Regions from separate parts of the Mesorhizobium sp. M0001 genome, predicted to be linked through region 2. Evidence: predicted binding sites of a transcription regulator. Region 2 holds the regulator's gene; each other region holds the start of a gene.
What was found. Region 2 encodes LexA, which represses DNA repair genes until DNA is damaged. Its sites were predicted from a motif close to TGTTCNNNNTGTGTTCNG; they were not measured.
Positions count from the first base shown of each region.

Region 1: the regulator LexA is predicted to act here: its motif matches at 4,405-4,422, upstream of NKK50_RS25805 (Y-family DNA polymerase).
Region 3: the regulator LexA is predicted to act here: its motif matches at 2,395-2,412, upstream of dnaE (DNA polymerase III subunit alpha).

Region 1 covers NZ_JAMYVS010000012.1:20,380-28,042, forward strand. The annotation lists gene NKK50_RS25775 (hypothetical protein) at 1-17, opposite strand, end outside; gene NKK50_RS25780 (hypothetical protein) at 91-189, opposite strand; gene NKK50_RS25785 (hypothetical protein) at 249-347, opposite strand; gene NKK50_RS25790 (DUF924 family protein) at 547-1,137, opposite strand; gene NKK50_RS25795 (SDR family oxidoreductase) at 1,140-2,051, opposite strand; gene NKK50_RS25800 (LysR family transcriptional regulator) at 2,163-3,128, shown strand; gene NKK50_RS25805 (Y-family DNA polymerase) at 3,156-4,343, opposite strand; gene NKK50_RS25810 (hypothetical protein) at 4,576-4,812, shown strand; gene NKK50_RS25815 (heme-copper oxidase family protein) at 4,965-5,372, shown strand; gene NKK50_RS25820 (hypothetical protein) at 5,639-5,860, shown strand; gene NKK50_RS31395 (hypothetical protein) at 6,084-6,614, opposite strand; gene NKK50_RS25830 (hypothetical protein) at 6,730-7,032, shown strand; gene NKK50_RS25835 (DUF1236 domain-containing protein) at 7,375-7,663, shown strand, end outside.
Region 2 covers NZ_JAMYVS010000004.1:293,116-300,778, forward strand. The annotation lists gene gltX (glutamate--tRNA ligase) at 1-1,239, opposite strand, end outside; gene arr (NAD(+)--rifampin ADP-ribosyltransferase) at 1,701-2,117, shown strand; gene NKK50_RS14290 (ComEC/Rec2 family competence protein) at 2,229-4,685, shown strand; gene lexA (transcriptional repressor LexA) at 4,679-5,461, opposite strand; gene NKK50_RS14300 (GntR family transcriptional regulator) at 5,665-6,429, opposite strand; gene kynU (kynureninase) at 6,597-7,663, shown strand, end outside.
Region 3 covers NZ_JAMYVS010000001.1:879,577-887,239, reverse strand. The annotation lists gene dnaE (DNA polymerase III subunit alpha) at 1-2,268, opposite strand, end outside; gene NKK50_RS04230 (acetyl-CoA carboxylase biotin carboxylase subunit) at 2,529-4,541, opposite strand; gene NKK50_RS04225 (S-(hydroxymethyl)glutathione dehydrogenase/class III alcohol dehydrogenase) at 4,779-5,906, shown strand; gene gfa (S-(hydroxymethyl)glutathione synthase) at 5,974-6,543, shown strand; gene NKK50_RS04215 (YaiI/YqxD family protein) at 6,607-7,080, shown strand; gene NKK50_RS04210 (DUF1345 domain-containing protein) at 7,102-7,663, shown strand, end outside.

The sequences.
Region 1 (7,663 bases), on a different contig from region 2:
GAATAGGTCTTCCTCATTTTCCACTCTCCACGTCGGGCACCCAAAGCCCTGTTCCCGGCCAGACGGCACGAGGCGTCGGATAATCGGCTGCTAGACGGCGACCGGCCCGGAGCCGTTACCATTGTCGGCTGTAACCTGCGAGAGCTTGCCCTTCTTGACCAGCACCGGCTTCGAATAGGTCTTCTTCATGCCGCATCTCCAGTGTCAGGCGAGGCCGCCAGATCAGGCGACAGTCCGACTCAACGACTTCACTCGATCGGGCCGGAACCCGCTCCATTGGCGAGCGCCGTAACCTGCGAAAGCTTGCCTTTTTTGACCAGAACAGGCTTCGAATAGGTTTTCTTCATAGTGAATCCTCCAAGCTTACGCGATAATGCCAGACGGATCGGCACTGTCAACCTTCGCGGCGCCGTCGTCCCGCCCCGGGTTTTCTCGGTCCCGATGCACTAGATCATGATGAGATTTGGTTGCAATCTCATTATGATCTAACCCTTTGTTGGAGCATGATCTTTTCCAAAAACCGGACCCGCTTTTTGGAATCATGCTCTAACCCGCAAATCCACCTTCATCGAGAAAGCGTTGTTCTTGGGCGTGCATGGCGCGGCCGAGGATCGGGTTGCGGTGCGGAAAACGTCCGAAACGGCGGATGATGTCGCGGTGATGTTCGGCCCGCTTCAGGTCGGACGGGCCGATGTCGCGCGACAGCGCCACCGAGCGGTCCTGGTCGGCAATCGCTTCGGAATGCGCGAAGGGCAGCCCGAAGAACAGCCGCAGCGAGGGATCGACCATCCGCTGGAACCCGGCATCGATCGCCTCAGTAGCGATCGCGCGGGCCTTCGCGTCGCTGGCATACATGCGCGGCGTGTCGCGAAAGGCGTTGCGCGGGAACTGGTCGAGCAGCAGGATCAGCGCCAGCGCCCCGTAGGGCGTCGCCATCCAGCCATCGCAGTCGCCGCGCGCTGCGGCCTCATGCAGCCGCAGGAAGCGATCGCGAAACTCGCGGTCGAAGGCCGCATCCTTGGCGAACCACGCGGCAGGTCCTGCCTGCCACCAGAAGCCCACCACGGCGGCAGCGGCATCCGGCACATTCTTCCGGGCTGCGAGGCCGCCCGGTTCGACGGTTGCGATGGCGTCCATTGTCAGGCCGCCTTCGCATCGCCGGCCAGTGCCGCCCAGTCCAGCGCTCTTGCCCATTCGGCGAATGAGGTCGGCTTCAACGGCAGCAGACGGGTCGTCTGGCCGAGATCGACGGCAAGCACGGTCTGCTTCTGGTTGTGGATCCAGGCATAGCTGGCGGCAGTCTGTTCGGCGGCGTCCTTGCCGAGCATGGTTTCGAGCGCGGCGGCGAAGTCCGCCAGCGGCACAGGATAATAGCTGACTTCGCGGCCGACAATGCCTGACAGGATGACGGCCATCTCCGGTCCGGTCAGCGCCTGCGGCCCGCCAATGTCGAAGCTGGCACCGGCAAGCTCCGGATGCCGCAGCGCTTCGACCACGTAGGCCGCCATATCCTGCCAGGAGATCCAGGAGGTCTGGAAGTTGGCCGGCAGCGGATAGGCGAGGACGCCCTGATGCATGATCGCCGGCGCGCTCCAGGGCGCCGCGATATTGCTCATGGCCAGCGTCGGCTTGAGGACGATAGATGGCGGGCCGAACGTCTTGATGTAGTCGATGAGTTCGGCCTTGGCGTCCATCACCGCCGTGCCGGAATGGCCCGACACATGGCCGCTGGTGTTGAACACCAGAAGCTTGACGCCGCCTTGCTGCGCCGCATCCGCAATGTTGCGGCCGTAGCGCAGGATCTCTTCAGGGCTTGCACCGACCGGCAAGGTCAGCGCCACCGCATCAACGCCGAGGCAGGCGAGGGCCAGTCGGCCGGGGTCGGCGAGATCACCGCGCACGATGTTGACCCCATCGCCGAACGGATCGGGCGAGCCCTTGCGTAACAGGACACGCACCGTGGCGCCGGCGGCGCGGCAAGCGCTGACAATGGCCGACCCTTGGGCGCCGGAGGCGCCGGTGACCAGAACCGAATTGGGAAAGTTTGGCATGGATTTGCTCCTCTCTGAATGAGTGCCGACGAAACCGGCACCACCGTCTTCGCGTCGAAGAAGGCATTCGCAACTTTACTCTGCTGAATCCAGTGATATGATTTCAGGAATATGCTGAACAAAATTGACCTGGCGCGCGCCGATCTCAATTTGCTGGTCTTGTTCCAAGCCATCATGGAGGAGCGGCATGTCGGTCGCTCGGCGGAGCGGCTAAACCTGTCGGCCTCGGCGGTCAGCCATGGCCTTGGCCGGCTGCGCAAGCTGCTTGGCGATCCGTTGTTCCTGAAGACGCCGCGCGGCGTCGTGCCCACCGACCGGGCAACGGAGCTTGCCGAACCGGTGGCCGAGATCCTGGCGCGGGTGCGCCGGGTGATCGCCAGCGCCGAGCCGTTCGATCCGGCCCGCTCGACGCGCCGCTTCACCATCGGTGCGCCGGATGCGGTATCGTCCGTGCTCCTGCCGCCGCTGCTCGACCAGATCCGCTTTTTGGCCCCCGGCATCGACATCGGCATCCGGCAACTGCTGCCGCGCCAAGGTGAACCGTCGCCCACTACTGCCTGGAGCGACTGTGTCGCCGAACTCGAAGCGCGCGCCATGGATGTCGCGGTGATTCCGTTCGACGGCCTGCCGGCACGCTTCACCGTCGACAAGCTCTATGAGGAGGATTTCGTCGTCGCCATGCGCGCCGGCCACCGCTTCGCCGGCGATCCGTGCCTCGACGCCTATTGCAGCGTGCAGCATATGGTCGTCTCGAACAATGGCGATCCGAACGGGTTTGTCGACAGGGTGCTGGCTGAACGCGGCCTGTCGCGTCGCGTCGCGCTGACTGTCCCCAACTTTATGTTCGGACTGGCCGTGCTTGCTCAGACTGATCTGATATCGGCCTATCCGCGCCGGTTCCTCGCCATGTATGGCGGCCGTTTCGGTGTCGTCGGCGTTGATGCGCCCATCCGGCTCGGCCACTTCAACATCAACAGCATCGTGCCGAAGGTTGCGCTGATGGATGCGGGCTTGGCCTGGCTGGTCGGCCTGCTCAGGCAGACCGGAAATGCAGCACTATCTTCGGGTGCGGCGTAAGCATTGGCCTGGCCGTCGCGGCGGTGCTCAAAGCTCCTTTTCCGCCAGTTCGCGGAAGGCATCGGGAACCGAGCGCCGGGCTTCCAGCGCCACGGCGCCATAGCCGACAGCCTCTCTGCCAAAGCGCTGGCGGATCTTGTCGATGGCGCGGTCGGCGCCAAAGCGCGCCAGGCCTTGCCTGCTGCCGGGCCGCTGCTTTTCATCGGCAAGCCCGAGCGGCAGCTCCAACTGCAGCTCGGCACTTTCTTCCAGCTGCGACACCGAGATCGCCAGCAGCGAGATGATCTTCTCCCGAGGGTTGGCTGCCACCACGCCGCGCACCAGCTCCCCGGCGATTTCGGCCAGCATCGCGGTTGCCGAAATCGGTTGCTCGAGCGTCAGCGAGCGTGTGACAGCGTGCAGATCGGCGAAACGCACGCGCACCGTCACCGTGCGTCCGGGCCGTGATTTCGCCCTGAGCCGGCTGGCGACCCGGTCTGCCAGATGCAGCAGGACGGGTCCGAAGATACGCGCCGGCCGTCTGCCAAGCGCCGACTGCGCGCCGGCGGAATGCGACGGCCTGTGGGTTTCGAGCTTTCGCGGGTCGCGGTTCCATGCCAGCGACGCCAGCTTTTCGCCGGCGGCGGGCCCGAGCAACCTTCGCAGCGCCCCGCTATGCGTCTTTGCCAACTGGCCGATGGTCTCGATGCCGATCTCGGCCAGCCGCGCTCTGGTCGCCGGGCCGACGCCCCACATCACCACCACCAGGCCGTCGGGCTTGGCCACCTGCGAGGCGATCTTGGCCAGATGCTTGGTGCGCGCCACGCCGATCGAGATCGGCAGGCCGAGCTCTGCCCGGACGCGCCGACGCACCGTGGCGGCGATCTCGGCCGGCGGTCCGAACAGATGCGTGCAGCCGGCCACATCGGCAAAGGCTTCATCGATGGAAATCCGCTCGACCAGCGGCGTGAAATCGTCGAGCACCTTGATGGCGGCGTCGCCCAGCCGCTGATAGTCGGCGAAATGGCCGCCGACGAAGATCAGTCCGGGGCAAAGCTCGCGCGCGCGTCGTCCGGGCATGCCGCCGCGCACGCCGAAAACCCTGGCTTCGTAGGAAGCGGCAAGCACGACGCCGCCGCCGACGGCGATCGGCTTGCCCCTGAGCGCCGGGTCGAGCAGCTGCTCGACCGAGGCGTAGAAGGCGTCGAGATCCGCATGCAGGATGGTGGGCTCCATCCCGACCGTTCCCTTTGCGGCGTTGCAGCATTAGCCGCGTCTGTTGTGAGAGGCGTTTTTGCCGAACAAATAGAGAACAAACAGGGCCTATTGTCAAGCGAAGTGGTTGTCGCCGGCCGGCCCGTTCCAGGTCGGGCTGTCGAGTGCTCCGCCTGGGCATCGGACCTGCGGAACATTGTCTCTCGCCTCGGCGTTCATATCCGCGACGGGACGCTGTTTTGTGGAGGCCGGTATGGGCCAGTTCGAGATGATCGACCTCGTCAGCGTCATTGACGCCTGCACGAGCGATCGCGTTGCCGGGCACTGCGTGTCAATGGCCAGGGCGGTGGAGGAGTTGCGAGTGCTGACCGGTGATTTCGTATCGCCGGACGAGACGGTGGCCAACGCGCTGTCGGCAGTGGCGCTGGGGCGCGGCTGCGCGGTGGTGTTCGACGAGCGAGCGGGCGCCGACATCTTGCTGACGCCGTAGCGGCGGCGCCGGGTTGTGGCAGCCAGAAAAGTCGAACAGCGTGCAAAAAGCTGTGCAGGCATGGCCCCATAACCGGGGCGTGGAAAAGTTCTGCGCGTGGGTGTATTCTCCAGGTCGCAAGCGGTCGCAGACCGCATAGGGGGAGAAATGACATGCCGAGGGTTTCAGAACTCTTTTTCAAAACTGCCATCTTGTTCCTGATGTTGGGGATTGCGGCCGGCCTGCAGATGGCGATCTCGGGTGACCACGCCGCTTTTCCGGCGCACGCGCATATCAATCTGCTCGGTTGGGTGACGAGCGCCATCTTCGGCGGCTACTACGCGCTCAATCCGCAAAAGGCGGCGCGTCGCGTCGCCATGATCCACTACGGGCTCTACACTCTCGGCTTGGTGATCATGCTGCCGGCGCTGTATGTGATGCTGCAGGGAAACCCGGCGCTTGAACCGATCGTCGCCGGCGGCTCGCTCATTATCGCCGCTGCCGTTCTGGTTTTTGCTTTCGTGGTGTTTTCGCCCGAAACGGCGCGCTCGGTGTCCGGCGTGGTTCCGGCCTCTCGCTGACTGTTCGCGCGCGGCGATCAAAGTCCGACCCGCGTTCGCGACCCGCGACACGGGTTGGCCAGGCCGATTGCCGCAGCCGCTTGCTGCGGTGTCTATCGCCGCGTCGGCGCTTAACATACCCGAGTCCCACCACGTATTATTTCGTGACTATTTGGCGCCGGAACCTTCCCAGATATCGCGCGTTGCGGCGACTGTATTCGCGCTGCCTTATATATAGGCAGCCTTGAGTACGTCCACAGCATGGGTTGGGGGAGGAGCAGGACACCATGTCGAACAGAGAAATCGGAACGTCGGCCTCCCTGGGCCGACGCATCGCCGATCTGAAAGCCAGGATGCGAGACGCCAGCGTTACTGAACACGAGATGCAGACCTTCCAGAAGGTCGCAGCCATCATGGGAGGTGTCGAAGGCTCCCTACGCCTCGACGCCGACGACCTGATCGCGGCGTCCTTCGTCACCGAGGCGCTCGGCGATCCCGGGTCGAATTGAAGGTCAGAGCCCGTCGGCACCCAAGTGCCGGCGGTCGATGGCCCGGTTCGCAGCGCCGCGATGCCGGAGCGTGTCTGCACAGCCCGCGGCGGGGATTTCTTGCGCACTTTGAAGATTTCAGGCGAGCGGCCTCGACGGCGCTTGAAATATTGGGCTTCGCGTTCGTGCTTCTCGGCTGTCGAAGGTGCCGAGATTGTCGCCGTCCAGCCCTTGACCACAAGGGCTAAGCCAAACCGCCAAGGCGGCTTAAACGAAGGATCCGGCCAGCCGGATCCTTCGAAATATCCCGATGCTCCGGCATCGCCTTCAGCTCATCCTTGGTCCAACTGGTGACGGCGTGGACGTCCCGGGAAACCTCTCGAAAGTCCGCGGTCGCTGCCTTACACGTCGTCGAACGGGCCGCCGCGCCTCGCCAGGTCGTGACCAATGGCGGCTTCCTCGGCGTCGTCGGGCAAGGCATCGTCACTGTCCTGGTAGGGTTGTCGTCATCCTCCTCGGGCAATTCGCCTTCCTTCTCGACACCGGTGGTGTCCGGCAGGCTTTCCTCATCTGCTCCGTCGGGCAGGACCGTTGCGCCACGCAGCGCATCCCAATCCTGCCGGCGCGGCGTCGGCGCTTCCACCTCGTCATTGGCGATCCTGTCGCGGGCATCGTTTTTGCTCGGTGGCGCCTCGACCCCGTCATTGGGTTTTCTGTTTCGTTCTTCCATGATTGCCTCCTCCGGGCGGCTTTGCGTCGAGAAGGTGGAACTCACTTCCGGCTGTCAGGTTCCGGCAACCACTCCATCTCCGTGGAACCAATTGCCGCCAGTCTGCTTTGCCAAGGACTAGTCTGCTTTGCCAAGGAGATGAATCCAGAGGAGCTGGACCATGAAGACTTTCCCCCTCATCCCATGCGTGCTGCTCCTGGCGCTGGCCGACCCGGCGGCTGCGCAGGACAATGGCGACCAGCACGGCCCTGCCGCGCCTTGCCAGGCGCAGCCTCAGGACGATGGTCAGAAGCCGCCGGTCGCCAATGGCGGCGGCGAATCGACCAGCACGCTCGGTCCCTGCGGCGGCGTGCTGCAGCCGCCGCCCAGTGGTGACCAGGGTATGACGCAGCCGCCGCCGGATCAGGGCAAGACGCCGGTGATCAAGCCTGGCGAGGTGCCTGCGCAGCCGCCGAAGCAATGACCTTTTGCTTGAAACTTCACGGCGTGGCACGAAGGCGGTCGGTTCCGGTCTTGGCCGGGCGACGCGGTCACCGGATCAATGCCGGCGCCGGCCGCAATCGCCACCGGAATTGGAGCCGTGCATCATCCATGTCGAAGGTCTCCTGAGGGATTGTGCTTCAATGCGAATCTTGCGGGTGCGGGTTCTGCTGGCATGACCGGGAAGCCGATCAATTTAGTCTCCGCTTGCGGAACAAGACCGTACCGGCTGCGTTTGCCTCCAGGAGCCCGCCACCTCGATCTGCGCTGTTTTCGCCTCATGCGGGAACACGGCGGAGCTCGCCAACAACGACAGGAGACGAAGATGAAAACCATCCTTATTCCCGCCGTCGCCGGGCTCGCCATGATCGCTGGTATCGGCATTGCCGCCGCCGACGAGGTGATCGTCACGCAGCCGGCACAGCAGCAGGTGATCATCACCCCGGAACAGCGCACGGTCGTGCACCAGTACGTAAAGAAACATCCGCTTGCCTCGGTCAATCTGCTCGGCGTCGAATTGAATGTCGGCACTGCCTTGCCTGACACTGTCGAGCTGCAGGAGGTTCCCGACGTTCAGTACAGATACGCCGTCGTCGACAACCATACCGTGTTGG
Region 2 (7,663 bases):
CCAATCGCCCGAAACAGTCTGCAAAGCGGCATGTGCGCCGCGCAGGATCGCGCGCGCGTCGGCACTGAGCAGTGCTGCCGCCTTCTCGTCGATCGGCAGCGGCCGCTCGACGAACAGGAAGGCCGCGCCATTGGCCAGTTCCACCAGCGTCTTGGCGCGCTCTTTCAGGCCCGGCAAGGCGGCCAGCAACTGCGCCTTCCTGGTGTCGTCGAGACGGGCGGCGATAGCAGATCCGCCTTCGAGGTATGGCAGAGTGGCGACGAAAATGTCGAACAGCTCGGCATCGGCCATCTTGCGCATATGCGCGCCGTTGATCGACTCGAGCTTGGCGAAGTCGAAGCGCGCCGCACCCTTGTTGACATCGCCGATGTCGAACCACGAAATCATGTCCTTGATCGACATGATCTCGTCGTCGCCATGGCTCCAGCCGAGCCTTGCCAGATAGTTGAGCAGTGCCTCGGGCAGATAGCCCATGGCGCGATAAGCCTCGACACCCAGTGCGCCGTGCCGCTTCGACAGCTTGGCGCCGTCGGCGCCGTGGATCAGCGGGATATGCGACATCGACGGGACGTCCCAGCCCATGGCGTTGTAGATCACCGTCTGGCGCGCGGCGTTGGTCAGATGGTCGTCGCCACGGATGATGTGGGTGACGCCCATGTCATGGTCGTCGACGACGACGGCATGCATGTAGGTCGGATTGCCGTCCGAGCGCAGAATGATGAAATCGTCGAGGTCCTTGTTGGGGAAGCGCACCTCGCCCTGCACACGGTCGTGCACCACGGTTTCGCCCTCGGTCGGCGCCTTGATGCGGATGGCGCCCTTGACGCCGGGAGGCGCCTCCGAGGGGGCACGATCGCGCCACTGGCCGTTGTAGCGCGGCGGCAGATCCTTGGCGCGTGCGGCCTCGCGCATCGCCTCGAGCTCGGCAGGCGTCTCGTAGCTGTAATAGGCCTTGCCCAGGCGCACCAGCTCCTCGGCCACCTCACGGTGGCGCGGCGCGCGCTCGAACTGCGATATGGCCTCACCGTCCCAGGAAAGGCCGAGCCAGGTCAGCCCATCCAGAATGGCCTGTGTCGCCGCCTCGTTGAAGCGTTCGCGGTCGGTGTCCTCGATGCGCAGCACCATCGTGCCGCCGGTGTGCTTGGCGTACAGCCAGTTGAACAGCGCCGTGCGCGCGCCGCCGATATGCAGATAGCCGGTGGGCGAGGGGGCAAAACGGGTGACGACCGTGTCGGACATGGAACTCTCGGAACCTTGGAAAGCGAGCGTGATCGCGCGGACTTTCGCGCTTTGCGCGTTCATGTAGCATAGGGGGTCTGGGGCGCAAGGGGCAGACCCGATGGCTGGACGTGGCCGGGGCACGTCGGCAATTATCGGTTGCGTCAACTGGCGCTGGAGCCTTGTAGCACAAAATCTGTTCGCACCCTCCGCGCAACCTCGTTTGGCAGCAGCGTCAATGTCTGGGTTTCATTCGGCTGCAGCGTCCGTCACAGTGCCTGGAACATCGCTGCGACGGTGGTAGCCCCCTCTGACGAGCGGACATTTCTTCACGGATGCGGCACTGCCCGACTACAACGCCGCCGTGACAGCGTTGGCTTGGTCACGCATATTGACCTTTCTGCAATCATTATCGTGAACACCGCAACTGTGTGCAGGCCGGTCTCGCCACGAAGGAGGCATGATTGAAAGAAGGACTACCGATGACCGAAAACGCCGACCATACGGAGGGTGATCCGTTCTACCATGGTACCCGGGCGGATTTGAAACCCGGGGATCTGCTGAGCGTCGGCCACCCTTCCAATTTCAGAGGTAAACCACTGTCATGGATCTATTTCACCCAGACACTGGAAGCCGCCATCTGGGGAGCAGAGCTTGCAACGGGTGACGGTCGTCAAAGGATTTACATCGTAAAGCCGACAGGGTTTTTTATGGATGACCCTAACCTGACCGACAAAAAATTTCCCGGTAATCCGACGAAATCCTACCGCTCCCGTGATCCGTTGCTCATCCAGGGTGAACTCGGTGAATGGCAGGGTCATACACCGGAACAATTGAAGGCAATGCACGATGGGCTTGCTCGCGTGAGAGCGGAGGGCCAGGATATGATTGAGGATTGAGCGTCCTTGCCAGGTGATGGTCGATTCCGGCGCGGTGGACGTGATCACGCGGACTTTCGCGCTTTGCGCGTTCATGTAGCATAGGGGTCTGGGGCGCAAGGGGCAGACCCGATGGCTGGACGTGGCCGGGGCACGAAGGAAGGCGAAGGCGCCGAGGCAAGCGTCAGCGAACGCTCGCTGTTTGCCGATAGTCCCTATGCCGAGCCGCTGCCCCTCGCGCTGCCTGAGCCGCATCCCGGCGTCGCGCCTGCGCTGCCCGGTCACGCGTTGCCGGCGCAAGTCACAGCGCCCGGATCTATCGCCCGTCTGCGCAGACGGCTTCGCCGTCCGTCATGGCCCGCGCTCCGCCGCAGCCTTGCCGTGGCCGCCAACACGGAGCTCGACCGGGGCGTCGCCTTCCTGCTGGTGCCGGTTTTCCTGGCGGCCGGCGTCATCATTTATTTCTCGCTGGCCGGCGAGCCCGGCTTTGCGCAGCCAATCGCCATTGTGGTGCTGGCGACATGTTGCGCCCTCGCCACGCGATCGCGGCCGAGGACGCATCTGTTCTGCATGGCCGCGATGCTGTGCGCGCTCGGCGTCGTCGCCGCCAAAGTCGAGACTTGGCGCGCCGGAACGCAGATGCTCGGCTCCGAGATTCAGACACGGCTGACCGGCCGCGTCGTCAGTCTCGAACAGATGGAAAGCGGCCGCATCAGGCTGACGCTCGATGTGGTTTCGACCGCTTACCCCGAGCTGCGCTACGCCCCGGAGCGGGTCAGGCTCTCGGCGCGGACCGTTCCCGCCGATATGACCGCCGGCTCCCTGATCACCGGCTATGCCAGGCTGTTGCCGCCGACCGGTCCGGTGCGGCCGGAGAGCTACGATTTCTCCTTCGACAGCTATTTCACCGGTATCGGCGGCAGCGGCTTCTTTCTCGGCAATCCGAAAACCATTGCTACGCAGGGACCGCCGCCGCTGACCGCGCGGCTCTCCTCGGCAATCGAGAACGCGCGCGAAAACATTGCCGACCATATCAGGGGCAAAATCGGCGGCGCCGAAGGCGAGATTGCCGCGGCGTTGATTGTCGGGGTGCGCGCCGGCATCCCGGACGAGGTCAACGAAGCGATGCGGCGCACCGGCATCTACCACATCATCTCCATCTCCGGCCTGCACATGGCGCTGGTTGCCGGCACCATCATGGTGTTGCTGCGTGGCGCCTTTGCGCTGTTTCCCGATTTCTCTTCGCGCCGCCCAGTCAAGAAATATGCAGCAGTGGCAGCACTCGTCTCCATCGCCGCCTATCTCGTCATTTCAGGCGTCGTGGTTGCCGCCGAGCGCAGCTTCATCATGCTGGCGGTCATGCTTGTCGCCGTGCTGTTTGATCGCGCCGCACTCACCATGCGCAATCTGGCGATCTCCGCCATTGCCGTCATCCTGGTGTCGCCGCACGAGGTGGTCGGTCCCAGCTTCCAGATGTCGTTTGCCGCCACCGCCGCCCTTGTCGGCGCCTATGCCGGCTGGGCCGATTACCGCGCCGACAAGGTGAGAACGCCGCTGGCAAAGCGCTCCTTCGTCGGCTTCCTGTCGCGAAAATTCGCGCTGGCCATGGGCGGCCTCGCCATGACCTCGATCATCGCCGGCAGTGCAACCTTGCTGTTCGCCATCTGGCATTTTCAGCGTGTGTCGCCGCTCAGCCTGATCGCCAATCTGGCCGTGATGCCGATTGTTTCGTTGATCGTCATGCCCTTTGCCGTGCTCAGCGCACTGGCGATGCCGTTCGGCGCCGACGGGCCGCTCCTCTATGTGATGGGCAAGGGTCTGATGGCGATGATCGCTATATCGGCCTGGATTTCCGAGCGCTCGCCGGTCGACGCCGTCGGGCTGATCTCCATCCGCTCGGTGCTGTTGGTGGCGGTCGCCCTCGTCATCGCCACCATGGCCACCACCTGGCTCAGGCTGGCGGCCGTGCCTTTCGCGCTGGCCGGCCTGTTGACGGTGCCGCAGGTGCTTACGCCCGACGTGCTCATATCCGAGGACGCACATCTGGTGGCCATGCCGATAGGTGGCGGCGAACTCGCCCTCAACCGCGAACGCTCCAACGAATTCACCACGGACAATTGGAAACGGGCGCTGCGGGCCGAAACCATTATCCCGCCCGAGATTTTCGAGGCAACAGATACGCGGTTCGATCTCGATCCGCTCGATCTGCCGCCCGGGTCGCCCTTCTATTGCATGGGCGATCTCTGTATCGCCCGGCACCCTTCCGGAGCCATTGTAGCGCTTGCGAAAGACCGCAAGACGGCGCGGCCGGCCTGTGCCTTCGCGAGCCTGATCGTCATCGATGACGCCACCGCCTACAATCCGTGCCGCGACCCGCTGGTGCTGGTCGTGACGAAGAAACAGCTGGCCCGCGACGGCAGCGCCGCCGTCTTCTTCGATCCGCAATCGGCAGCTGCAGCGCCAACCATCCGCTTCGCCGTCGACAAGCCGTATCGCCCCTGGCACGAGCAACGCCGCTTCTCCCGCGAAGCGCGCGGCCTGCCGCCTTACAACCAGCGTGAAAAATACAAACCCAAGCCGGCTCAGTAGCGCCGGATCAATCCGACAAGCTTGCCCTGCACCTTCACCCTGTCCGGTCCAAAAATGCGGGTCTCGTAGGCCGGGTTGGCGGCTTCCAGGGCGATCGAGGCGCCCTTGCGGCGGAAGCGTTTCAGGGTCGCTTCCTCATCGTCGACCAACGCCACCACGATCTCGCCGGGGCTGGCTGTGTCGGCATTGCGGATGATGACCGTGTCGCCATCGAAAATGCCGGCCTCGATCATCGAATCGCCCTTGACCTCGAGCGCGTAGTGTTCGCCGCCCATGATCATATCGGGCGGCACCGAGATCGAATGGGTCTGATGCTGGATGGCGTCGATCGGCACGCCGGCGGCGATGCGTCCCATAACCGGGATTGAAATCGCGGAAACGGCATCGTCATTGCCGGCCGACATCGAACGCGACGGCGAGCCCGGCTTGATCTGGCGGCCGAGACCGCCTTGGCCCATCGCGCCTTGTCCTTGGCCGCCTTGCCCTTGGCCGGTTTGACCAAGACTGCCCTGAATCACGCTCGGCGAAAACTTCCTCGCCGCATTGAGGCCTGGTGCGATCGAGTCGGGCAGCCGCAGCACTTCCAGCGCGCGCGCCCGGTTCGGCAGCCGGCGAATGAAACCGCGCTCCTCAAGCGCCGTGATCAGGCGGTGGATGCCGGACTTGGAGGCGAGGTCGAGCGCTTCCTTCATCTCGTCGAAGGACGGCGGGATTCCGCTCTCCTTCAGGCGTTCATGGATGAACATCAGAAGCTCATGTTGTTTGCGCGTCAGCATCGCGGCCCCCAAGGGTTCTGAAATCAGAATCAGAAAAAACAAACCCAGAACAAACACTATCTGTTCCAGTTGTGTTCCGCAACCTTTTAAAGTTTAATGAATGTGTTGACGTTTTGTTCAGCGTAACGTTCGGCGCTGCGAGCGCCGCCTGCGCCCATTTGCCGGCAACGGGTGAAACGAAGCCAAAGTGCCCTGCGCGTCGGCTACGACCGCCGCTTCCTTTTCGGACGGGGCTGCGCAGCATCCGCGCCGGGTTCGCTCTGGGCATAGACCTGCAGCGTGTAGCCGATGTGAGCGGTCATCAGAGTTTTCGCACGTTCGACGTCGCGATCGAGGGCCGCTTCCATCAGGGCGGTATGGTGTTCGATCGCCACGGCGTCGCGCAGGGCCGCCACGGCCTTCCGGTGTCCATCCGTGCGGCCGGCGGCGGCGCGCAGCGTCGGGACCAGACCCAGAAAGCGGTGATGGCGATGCAATTGGTCGGAAATCGTCGCATTGAAGCGCAGCAGCCAGCTGGATGTCGCGGCACTGAGCAGCGCCGCATGGAAGGCATCGTGTTTTTCGTACCACGCGTCGACCGCATCATCCGATGGATCGTCGAGAACAGACCCGCACCGTGAGAGACGATAGTGGGCGGCAACGACCGCGTCTTCCCACTCACGGTCGCCCTTCTCGATCGATTCCACCAGCAGGGGCAGTTCGACCACCAGCCGCGCACGCGCCAAATCCTCGAGCTCCGCCCGAGAGGCGGGAGCGACCGCAAACCCGCGGTTGCTGATGGCGGTCACAAGCCGTTCCGCCTCCAGCCGCGACAGCGCCTCGCGCAACGGCGTCCAGCCGATGCCGTAGGTGTTGCGCAGCGTGCTCAGCTTCAACGGCGCGGCAGGCGCCAGCCGGGTCGCAAGAATATCGCGCCTGAGCAGGCGATAGGCCACTTCCGTCTTCGAGGTCTGCTCGTCATCCAGCATCGTGATCCATCAGACATAAACGCTCGGCTGAGCATTATATATCAAAGCCTTTCAATGGGTGAATTATATATAATGTTTGACAGTTCAAGGGCGACCCCTCAAGATCGCCGGCATGTTTGGGCGGGCAGGCTCCGCCGCGCGCGTTTGTCCATGGAGGGGCGCGAATCATGATGACACCCGATCTCGCTGCAATCGAAGCAATGGATGCCGCCGATCCGCTGCGCTCCATGCGCGAACGCTTTGTCTTGCCGCAAGGCGTGATTTATCTCGACGGCAATTCCCTGGGTGCCGCGTCACCAGCCGTCTTCAGCGAATTGCAGCAGGCCGCCACGCAGGAATGGGCGCACGACCTCATTCGCGCCTGGAACACGGCTGGCTGGTTCAACATGCCGGTGGAACTGGGAGATCAGCTCGGACGACTGATCGGCGCGGCTGACGGGCAGACGGTGGTCTGCGACACAACCTCGATCAACATCTACAAGCTGCTGCACGCAGCGCTCGGCATGCGGCCGGATCGGTCGGTCATCGTTGCCGAGGGCGACAGTTTCCCGACCGACCTCTACATGGCCGAAGGCGTCGCCTCCACCCGGCCGAGAACGCGGCTGCGGCTGGAGGGCGTCGACGCGGCCGCAATCGAGGAGCTGATCGACGACAGCGTTGCCGTCATCCTGGTCAACCACGTCAACTACAAATCCGGCCAGTTGCGCGACATGCCGGCGCTGACGCGCAAGGCACATGACGCCGGCGCGCTGATCATCTGGGATCTCTGCCACACCGCCGGCGCCTTGCCGGTCGAACTCGACCGTGCCAGTGCCGATTTCGCTGTCGGCTGCACCTACAAATACCTCAATGGCGGCCCGGGCTCGCCGGCCTTCATCTACGCGGCCGAGCGCCACCATGGTGATATCAGCCAGCCGCTCAGCGGCTGGTGGGGCCATGCGCGGCCGTTTGCCTTCGAGCAGGGCTTTGCCGTCGGCAGCGGCATCCGCCGCTTCCTATGCGGAACGCAGCCGGTGCTGTCGATGCGGGCGCTCAAGGGCGCGCTCGATATCTGGAACGACGTCGACATGGCGGCGGTGCGCAGAAAAAGCATCGCGCTGACCGACCTGTTTATCCAGCTCGTCGAAGCCAGATGCGGCGCCTACGGGCTTGAACTGGAAAGTCCTCGCGACGGCAGCCAGCGCGGCAGCCAGGTGTCGTTCCTCCATCCGCATGGCTATCAGGTGATGCGCGC
Region 3 (7,663 bases), on a different contig from region 2:
GGTGACGAAGCGCTCGCGCTGCTTGTCCATTTCGGCGCGGATCTTCTTGCCCATCGCGCGACGCAGCAGATCGGCTTCGCCGAGCGAATAGCCCGACAGTTCCTGCGCGATCTGCATCACCTGTTCCTGGTAGACGATGACGCCTTGCGTCTCCTTCACCAGATGGTCGATCTTGGGATGGATCGATGCCATCTCCTCTTCGCCATGCTTTCTGGCGTTGTAGGTCGGGATGTTCTCCATCGGGCCGGGACGGTAGAGCGCCACCAGCGCGATGATGTCCTCGATGCAGTCGGGCCGCATGCCGATCAGCGCCTTGCGCATGCCGGCACTTTCCACCTGGAACACACCGACCACTTCGCCGCGCGACAGCATGGCGTAGGTTTCAGGATCGTCGAGCGGGATCGTCGCCAGGTCGATCTCGATGCCGCGCCGGCGGATCAGCTTCACCGCCGTCTCCAGCACGGTCAGCGTCTTCAGGCCGAGGAAGTCGAACTTCACCAGCCCGGCCTGTTCGACATATTTCATGTTGAACTGGGTGACCGGCATGTCGGAGCGCGGATCGCGGTACATCGGCACCAGTTCCGACAAGGGCCGGTCGCCGATGACGATGCCGGCGGCGTGCGTCGAAGCGTGGCGGTAGAGCCCTTCCAGCTTTTGCGCCATATCGAGCAGCGTCTGCACGATTGGCTCCTTCTCGGCCTCCTCGGCAAAGCGCGGCTCGTTGGCGATGGCATCCGCCAGCTTGACCGGATTGGCCGGGTTCTGCGGCACCATTTTGGAGAGCTTGTCGACTTGGCCGTAAGGCATTTGCAGCACGCGGCCGACGTCGCGCAGCACCGCGCGCGCCTGCAGCGTACCGAAGGTGATGATTTGTCCCACCTGGTCGCGGCCATATTTCTGCTGGACGTAGCGGATGACCTCTTCGCGCCGGTCCTGGCAGAAGTCGATGTCGAAGTCGGGCATCGACACGCGGTCGGGGTTGAGGAAGCGCTCGAACAGCAGCGAGAAGCGCAGCGGATCGATATCGGTGATGGTGGTGGAATAAGCGACCAGCGATCCCGCGCCAGAACCGCGGCCCGGCCCGACCGGAATGCCTTGCGCCTTCGCCCATTTGATGAAGTCGGCCACGATCAGGAAGTAACCGGGAAATTTCATCTTCTCGATGATGGAGAGCTCGAAATCGAGCCGCTCGCGGTATTGTTCGACCGTGTAGCCGGCGGTGGGTCCATGCGCCGCCAGCCGGGCGTCGAGACCTTCATGGGCCTGCCGGCGCAGTTCATCGGCCTCGGCCTTCAGCGCCACCTCATTGTCGGCCACATCGCCGCCGGTAAAGCGCGGCAGGATCGGGTTGCGGGTCTTGGGATAGTAGGAACAGCGCAGCGCGATCTCGACGGTGTTGTCGATCGCCTCAGGCAGGTCGGCAAACAGCCTTGCCATATCGGCCTGGCTGCGCAGGAAATTGTCCGATGTCAGGCGGCGGCGGTTGTCGGCGGCAACGACCGACCCTTCGGCAATGGCGATCAGCGCATCATGCGCGTCATAGTCGTCGCGGGCGGCGAAGAACGCCTCATTGGTGGCGACCAGCGGCAGATCATGGGTATAGGCAAGATCGACCGATGATTTCTCGATGGCGCGGTCATAGCCGGAAACGCGGTCCAGTTCGACATAGAGCCGGTCGCCGAACAGCGCCTTGAGTGCCAGAAGCCGCGTCTCGGCAAGATCTCGGCGATCCTCCTTCAGCGCCCGGCCGATCGGGCCGCGCGGCCCGCCGCTGAGACAGATCAGGCCATCGCTATGGCCTTCCAGCATTGCTGACGTCAGATGTACGGGCTCGCCCGGCGGCGTCTCCAGATAGACCTGGCTGACCAGCCTGACGAGGTTGCTATAGCCAACCTCGGTGGCGGCGAGCAGCACCACGGCGTTCATCTCCGGCCCGTGGCGGCGGCGGTCGCGCTGTGCGTCACTGGTCTCGCCGGAAAAGGCGAGATCGATCTGGCAGCCGATAATCGGCTGGATGCCTTCCTTCACCGCCTTCTGGGCGAACTCAAGCGCGCCGAACAGATTGTTTGTGTCGGTGACGGCGATTGCCGGGCACTCGTCCTTGACGGCATGACCGACAACGGCGGCGACCTGCAAGGCTCCCTCGAGCAGCGAATACGCCGAATGCACGCGCAGATGGATGAACCGCCGCGCCGGTGCCTCAGGGCGCGCAGCAGCGAGCGCTGCTTCGCGCTTCAGGGGATCGCGTGGAAGTTTGTCATCCGCCATGATGTATCAAATTGCTCGAAGGGCTTTGAGTCGATGGAGATGTATTGTCCCGGACCGGGCGATGCCAGTCCAGCACAAATGACCACCGACCACAGGCTTCCGTACCCAGCCGCACGGCTCAGAGATTGTTCGAAATTCGCTCTGGCGAGTCATATGATGGTGGTTTCGAGAACCGGAGCGCAGCGGCCATTGGTCCGTGAGCACGGGAAGCGCAGAAACCGCCTTCAGATGGCCGCCGGAGTAGAATTTCCAAACAATCTCTAGGCGAACTCCATGATCACCGCATCCACAGCCAGGCTGTCACCCGGCTTGGCGTTGAGCTTCGACACGACAAGATCGCGGTCGGCGCGCAACACGTTTTCCATCTTCATCGCCTCGACCACGGCCAGCGTCTCGCCGGCCTTGACCTCCTGCCCCTCGGCAACCGCGATCGACACCACCAGGCCCGGCATCGGGCAAAGCAGCATCTTGGACGTGTCCGGCGCCACCTTTTCCGGCATCAGCCTTTCCAGTTCAGCCGTTCGCGGCAGCATGGCGCGCGCCGTCACCGACATGCCCTTCCAGGCGATGCGCAGGCCGTTCGGCAGCGGCCTGATCTGCGCCGTGACCTTGCGGGCACCGACAGTGCCGCGCCAGATGAGGTCGCCCGGCCGCCAGTCGGACGCCACGGTCAGCGCTTTGCCGCCATCGACCGACAGATCGATTTCCATCGGAATGGAGATCATGCCCTCGATGATCGAAGCCTGGAGATAGTCGTCGCCGAGCTTCACCACCCAATCGCGCTTGAGTGCGCCCGAATGCGGCGCCAGCCGCCCGCCCAGCCGGTCAAGCCGATCGCGGCGCAGAAGCTCGACCGCGGTGGCGATCGCCGCCAGCACTGCCTTTTCATCGCCATTGGGCACGATCGGCGCGAAGCCGTCAGGATATTCCTCGGCGATGAAGCCCGTCGATATCCGCCCCTCGCGCCAGCGCGGATGCTGCATCAGCGCCGCCAGGAACGGGATGTTGTGCTCGATGCCGTCGACGACGAAACTGTCCAGCGCTTCCGACATGGCATCGATGGCCTCGATACGCGTGGGCGCCCAGGTGCAGAGTTTTGCCACCATCGGATCATAGAACATCGGAATCTCGGAGCCTTCGGTGACGCCGGTGTCGTTGCGGATGACGACATCGCCGAACGTGCCCTCCTCCGGCGGCCGGTAGCGCGTCAACCGGCCGATCGAGGGCAGGAAATTGCGATAGGGATCCTCGGCATAGAGCCGGCTTTCCACCGCCCAGCCGTTCAGCGTGACGTCGCTCTGCTTGATGCCGAGCTTTTCGCCGGCGGCGACGCGGATCATCTGCTCGACCAGGTCGATGCCGGTAACAAGCTCCGTCACCGGATGCTCGACCTGCAATCGTGTATTCATTTCAAGGAAATAGAAGTTCTTTTCAGCATCTACGATGAACTCGACGGTGCCGGCGCTCTGGTAGTCGACCGCCTTGGCTAGCGCCACGGCCTGCTCGCCCATCGCCTTGCGCGTCCTGGCATCGAGGAATGGCGACGGCGCCTCTTCCGCCACCTTCTGGTTCCGACGCTGGATCGAGCATTCGCGCTCGCCGAGATAGAGGGCGGTGCCATGCGCGTCGGCCAGCACCTGGATTTCGATATGACGCGGATCGACGACGAACTTTTCGATGAAGACGCGGTCGTCGCCGAACGAGCTTTTCGCCTCCGAGCGCGCCCGGTCGAAGCCGTCGCGCACTTCCGACTGGCTCCAGGCAATGCGCATGCCTTTACCGCCGCCGCCGGCCGAGGCCTTGATCATCACGGGATAACCGATCTCGCCGGCGATCTTTTCGGCATGGTCGGCATTTTCGATGACACCAAGCCAGCCGGGAACCGTCGACACCTCAGCGGCCTTGGCGAACTTCTTCGATTCGATCTTGTCGCCCATCGCCTTGATAGCCTTGGGTTTCGGACCGATGAAGACAATGCCCTCAGCCTCAAGCGCTTCGCAGAAGGCGGCCCGCTCCGACAGAAAACCGTAGCCGGGATGCACGGCCTGCGCGCCCGTCTCCTTGCAGGCAGCGATGATCTTTTCAGGCAGGAGATAGCTTTGCGCGGCAGGCGATGGCCCGATATGCACGGCTTCGTCGGCCATTTCGACGTGCACGGCGTCGCGATCGGCGTCGGAATAGACCGCTACGGTGGCAATCCCCATCCTGCGCGCCGTCTTGATGACGCGGCAAGCAATCTCGCCGCGATTGGCGATCAGGATTTTCGTGAACATCGAAGGCGTTTCCTCGGTCTTTCGTCCTTCTTATGGGCTTCGGCAGCCGGGCTCAAGCACCGCCGGCAGCGCACCCATCAAGACACTCCCGGCCCGCCAGGCCCGTGCCGAGAGGCGAAGATCGGGCTCGCCGACGACTGGGCCAAGATTTGCGCCATATTTGGTCGCCAAATCGGGTTGAAACAGTATAAAAACCCTGAAAGCCTGAAGACCAATCGCCTTGGGAGGAATTGCCTGATGAAAACCCGCGCCGCTGTCGCTGTCGCCGCCGGAAAGCCGTTGGTAATCATGGAGGTCGACCTCGACGGACCGCGCGAAGGCGAGGTGCTGGTCGAGATCAAGGCGACCGGCATCTGCCACACCGACGAGTTCACCCTGTCGGGCGCCGATCCCGAAGGCCTGTTTCCGGCAATCCTCGGCCATGAAGGCGCTGGCGTTGTCGTCGATGTCGGCAAGGGCGTCACCTCGGTCAAGAAGGGCGACCACGTCATCCCGCTCTACACGCCGGAATGCCGGCAGTGCCCATCCTGCCTGTCGCGCAAGACCAATTTGTGCACCGCCATCCGCGCCACGCAGGGCCAAGGCTTGATGCCCGATGGCTCCTCGCGCTTCTCGATCGGCAAGGACAAGATCTTCCACTATATGGGCTGCTCGACCTTCTCCAATTTCACCGTTTTGCCCGAGATCGCCGTCGCCAAGGTCAACCCGGACGCGCCCTTCGACAAAATCTGCTACATTGGTTGCGGCGTCACCACCGGCATCGGCGCGGTCATCAACACCGCGAAGGTCGAGCAAGGCGCGACTGCTGTCGTCTTTGGTCTCGGTGGCATCGGCCTCAACGTCATCCAGGGCCTGAAGCTCGCCGGCGCTGACATGATCATCGGTGTCGACCTCAACAACGACAAGAAGGCATGGGGCGAGCGCTTCGGCATGACGCATTTCGTCAATCCGAAGGAGATCGACGGCGACATCGTTCCTCACCTCGTCAACTTGACCAAGCGCGGCGCCGACCAGATCGGCGGCGCCGACTACACATTCGACTGCACCGGCAACACCAAGGTGATGCGCCAGGCGCTGGAAGCCTCGCATCGCGGCTGGGGCAAGTCGGTCGTCATCGGCGTGGCCGGCGCCGGCCAGGAGATTTCGACCCGGCCGTTCCAGCTGGTCACCGGCCGCACCTGGATGGGCACCGCCTTCGGCGGCGCACGCGGCCGCACCGACGTGCCAAAAATCGTCGACTGGTACATGGACGGCAAGATACAGATCGACCCGATGATCACCCATTTGCTGAAGCTTGAGGACATCAACAAGGGCTTCGACCTCATGCATGAGGGCAAGTCGATCAGGAGCGTCGTCGTTTATTGAGGAGAAGAAGCCGCCGACCGAAGGGCCAGCGACTGAAGTTGCACGGGTTCAACAAGGGAGGAATAAAATGCCTGAAAAACTGCATCCCAAAATCGACAATGGCTTGCCAAAGGAGAGCGCAAGCTTTGCCGGCGGCACGCTTGTCTGCGCCTGCACCAGCAAGCCGGTGAAGGTGAAGGTCAAGGGCCAGATCGCGCACAACCATGCCTGCGGCTGCACCAAATGCTGGAAGCCTGACGGCGCGGTGTTCTCGGTCGTGGCGGTCGCCGGCACGGGCGACGTCACTGTCACCGAGAATGGCGACAAGCTGAAAGTGGTCGATCCCTCGGCACTCATCCAGCGTCACGCCTGCACCGGCTGCGGCGTCCACATGCACGGGCCGGTCGAGCGCGACCATCCGTTCAAGGGCCTGTCCTTCATCCATCCCGAACGCTTCGAGGAAGACGGCTGGTCGCCGCCAGGCTTCACCGCCTTCGTGTCGTCGATCATCGAATCCGGTGTTGCCCCCAAGCGCATGGACGGCATTCGCGGCCAGTTGAAGTCGATCGGGCTTGAACCCTATGACTGCCTCAACCCCGGCTTGATGGACTATATCGCCACCTGGACGGCGAAGAAGTCGGGCGCACTACCGGCCTGACAGTACGAGATTTCTGCCATGGGGCCGGGTAACATGCCGGCCCCATGTTCGTTTGGAGAGACAATGCCCGCACCCGCTATCTACGTAGACGCCGACGCCTGCCCGGTGAAAGCCGAGGTCGAGAAGGTCGCCGAGCGCCATGGCGTGGTCGTCACCTACGTCTCCAATGGCGGGCTGCGTCCGTCGCGCGATCCTATGATCCGCAACGTCGTCGTCTCTAAAAGCGCCGATGCCGCTGACGATTGGATCGTCGAGAACGCAAAACCCAACGACATCGTGATCACCGCCGACATCCCGCTTGCCGCTCGCACCGTGGCGCTCGGCGCGCATGTGCTTGGGCCAACCGGCCGGCCGTTCACGCCGGAGACCATCGGCATGGCGGTTGCAATGCGCGATTTGAAGCAGCATCTGCGCGAAACCGGCGAGAGCAAGGGCTACAATGCCAGCTTTGCGCCACAGCATCGCTCGCGTTTCCTGGGTGAGCTCGACCGTATCTTGCGGCGGGCTCTGAAATCCGTCACACCCGACCAGACGTGAAGCATCATCCGAGGTCGGGCTATGGCCGACACATCGCCGAATAACCCCTTGCAGCGGCACAAGCAGTTCTTTGTGTCGCTAGCCGTCGGTCTGGTCGTATTTGCCGCGGTATTGCCTTTGATTGGATCGCTCCCCGTCTCCACGCGGCTTGCTTATTCGATTTCGATTGCCGCCGATGCGTTCTTCGTCGTCTTCATCGCGCTCGTCATCGCCAAGATGCCGCTGCTGTCCGGCCGCTATCTCAGCAAGAACGCGCGCGAACTGGACCTCCCAGTGCTGGGCATCTTTGCCATCACGCTCGGCATCGTCGCCATGGCCATCGTCCTGCTGTTCCTTTTGATCAATCACAAGGATCGCGACCCCATCGAACTCGGCTTCGCCATGCTGTCGATCCCGCTTGGCTGGTTCACCATCCATGCCATGGCCGCCCTCCACTATGCGCATGTCTACTGGATGGACGGCGACGCGATCGATGCCGAAACCAAGAAGAAGATACCGGTCGGCGGCCTCGATTTTCCCGGCAGCAAACGGCCGGATGGTTGGGACTTTCTCTATTTCGCGACGGTGATCGGCATGACCGCGC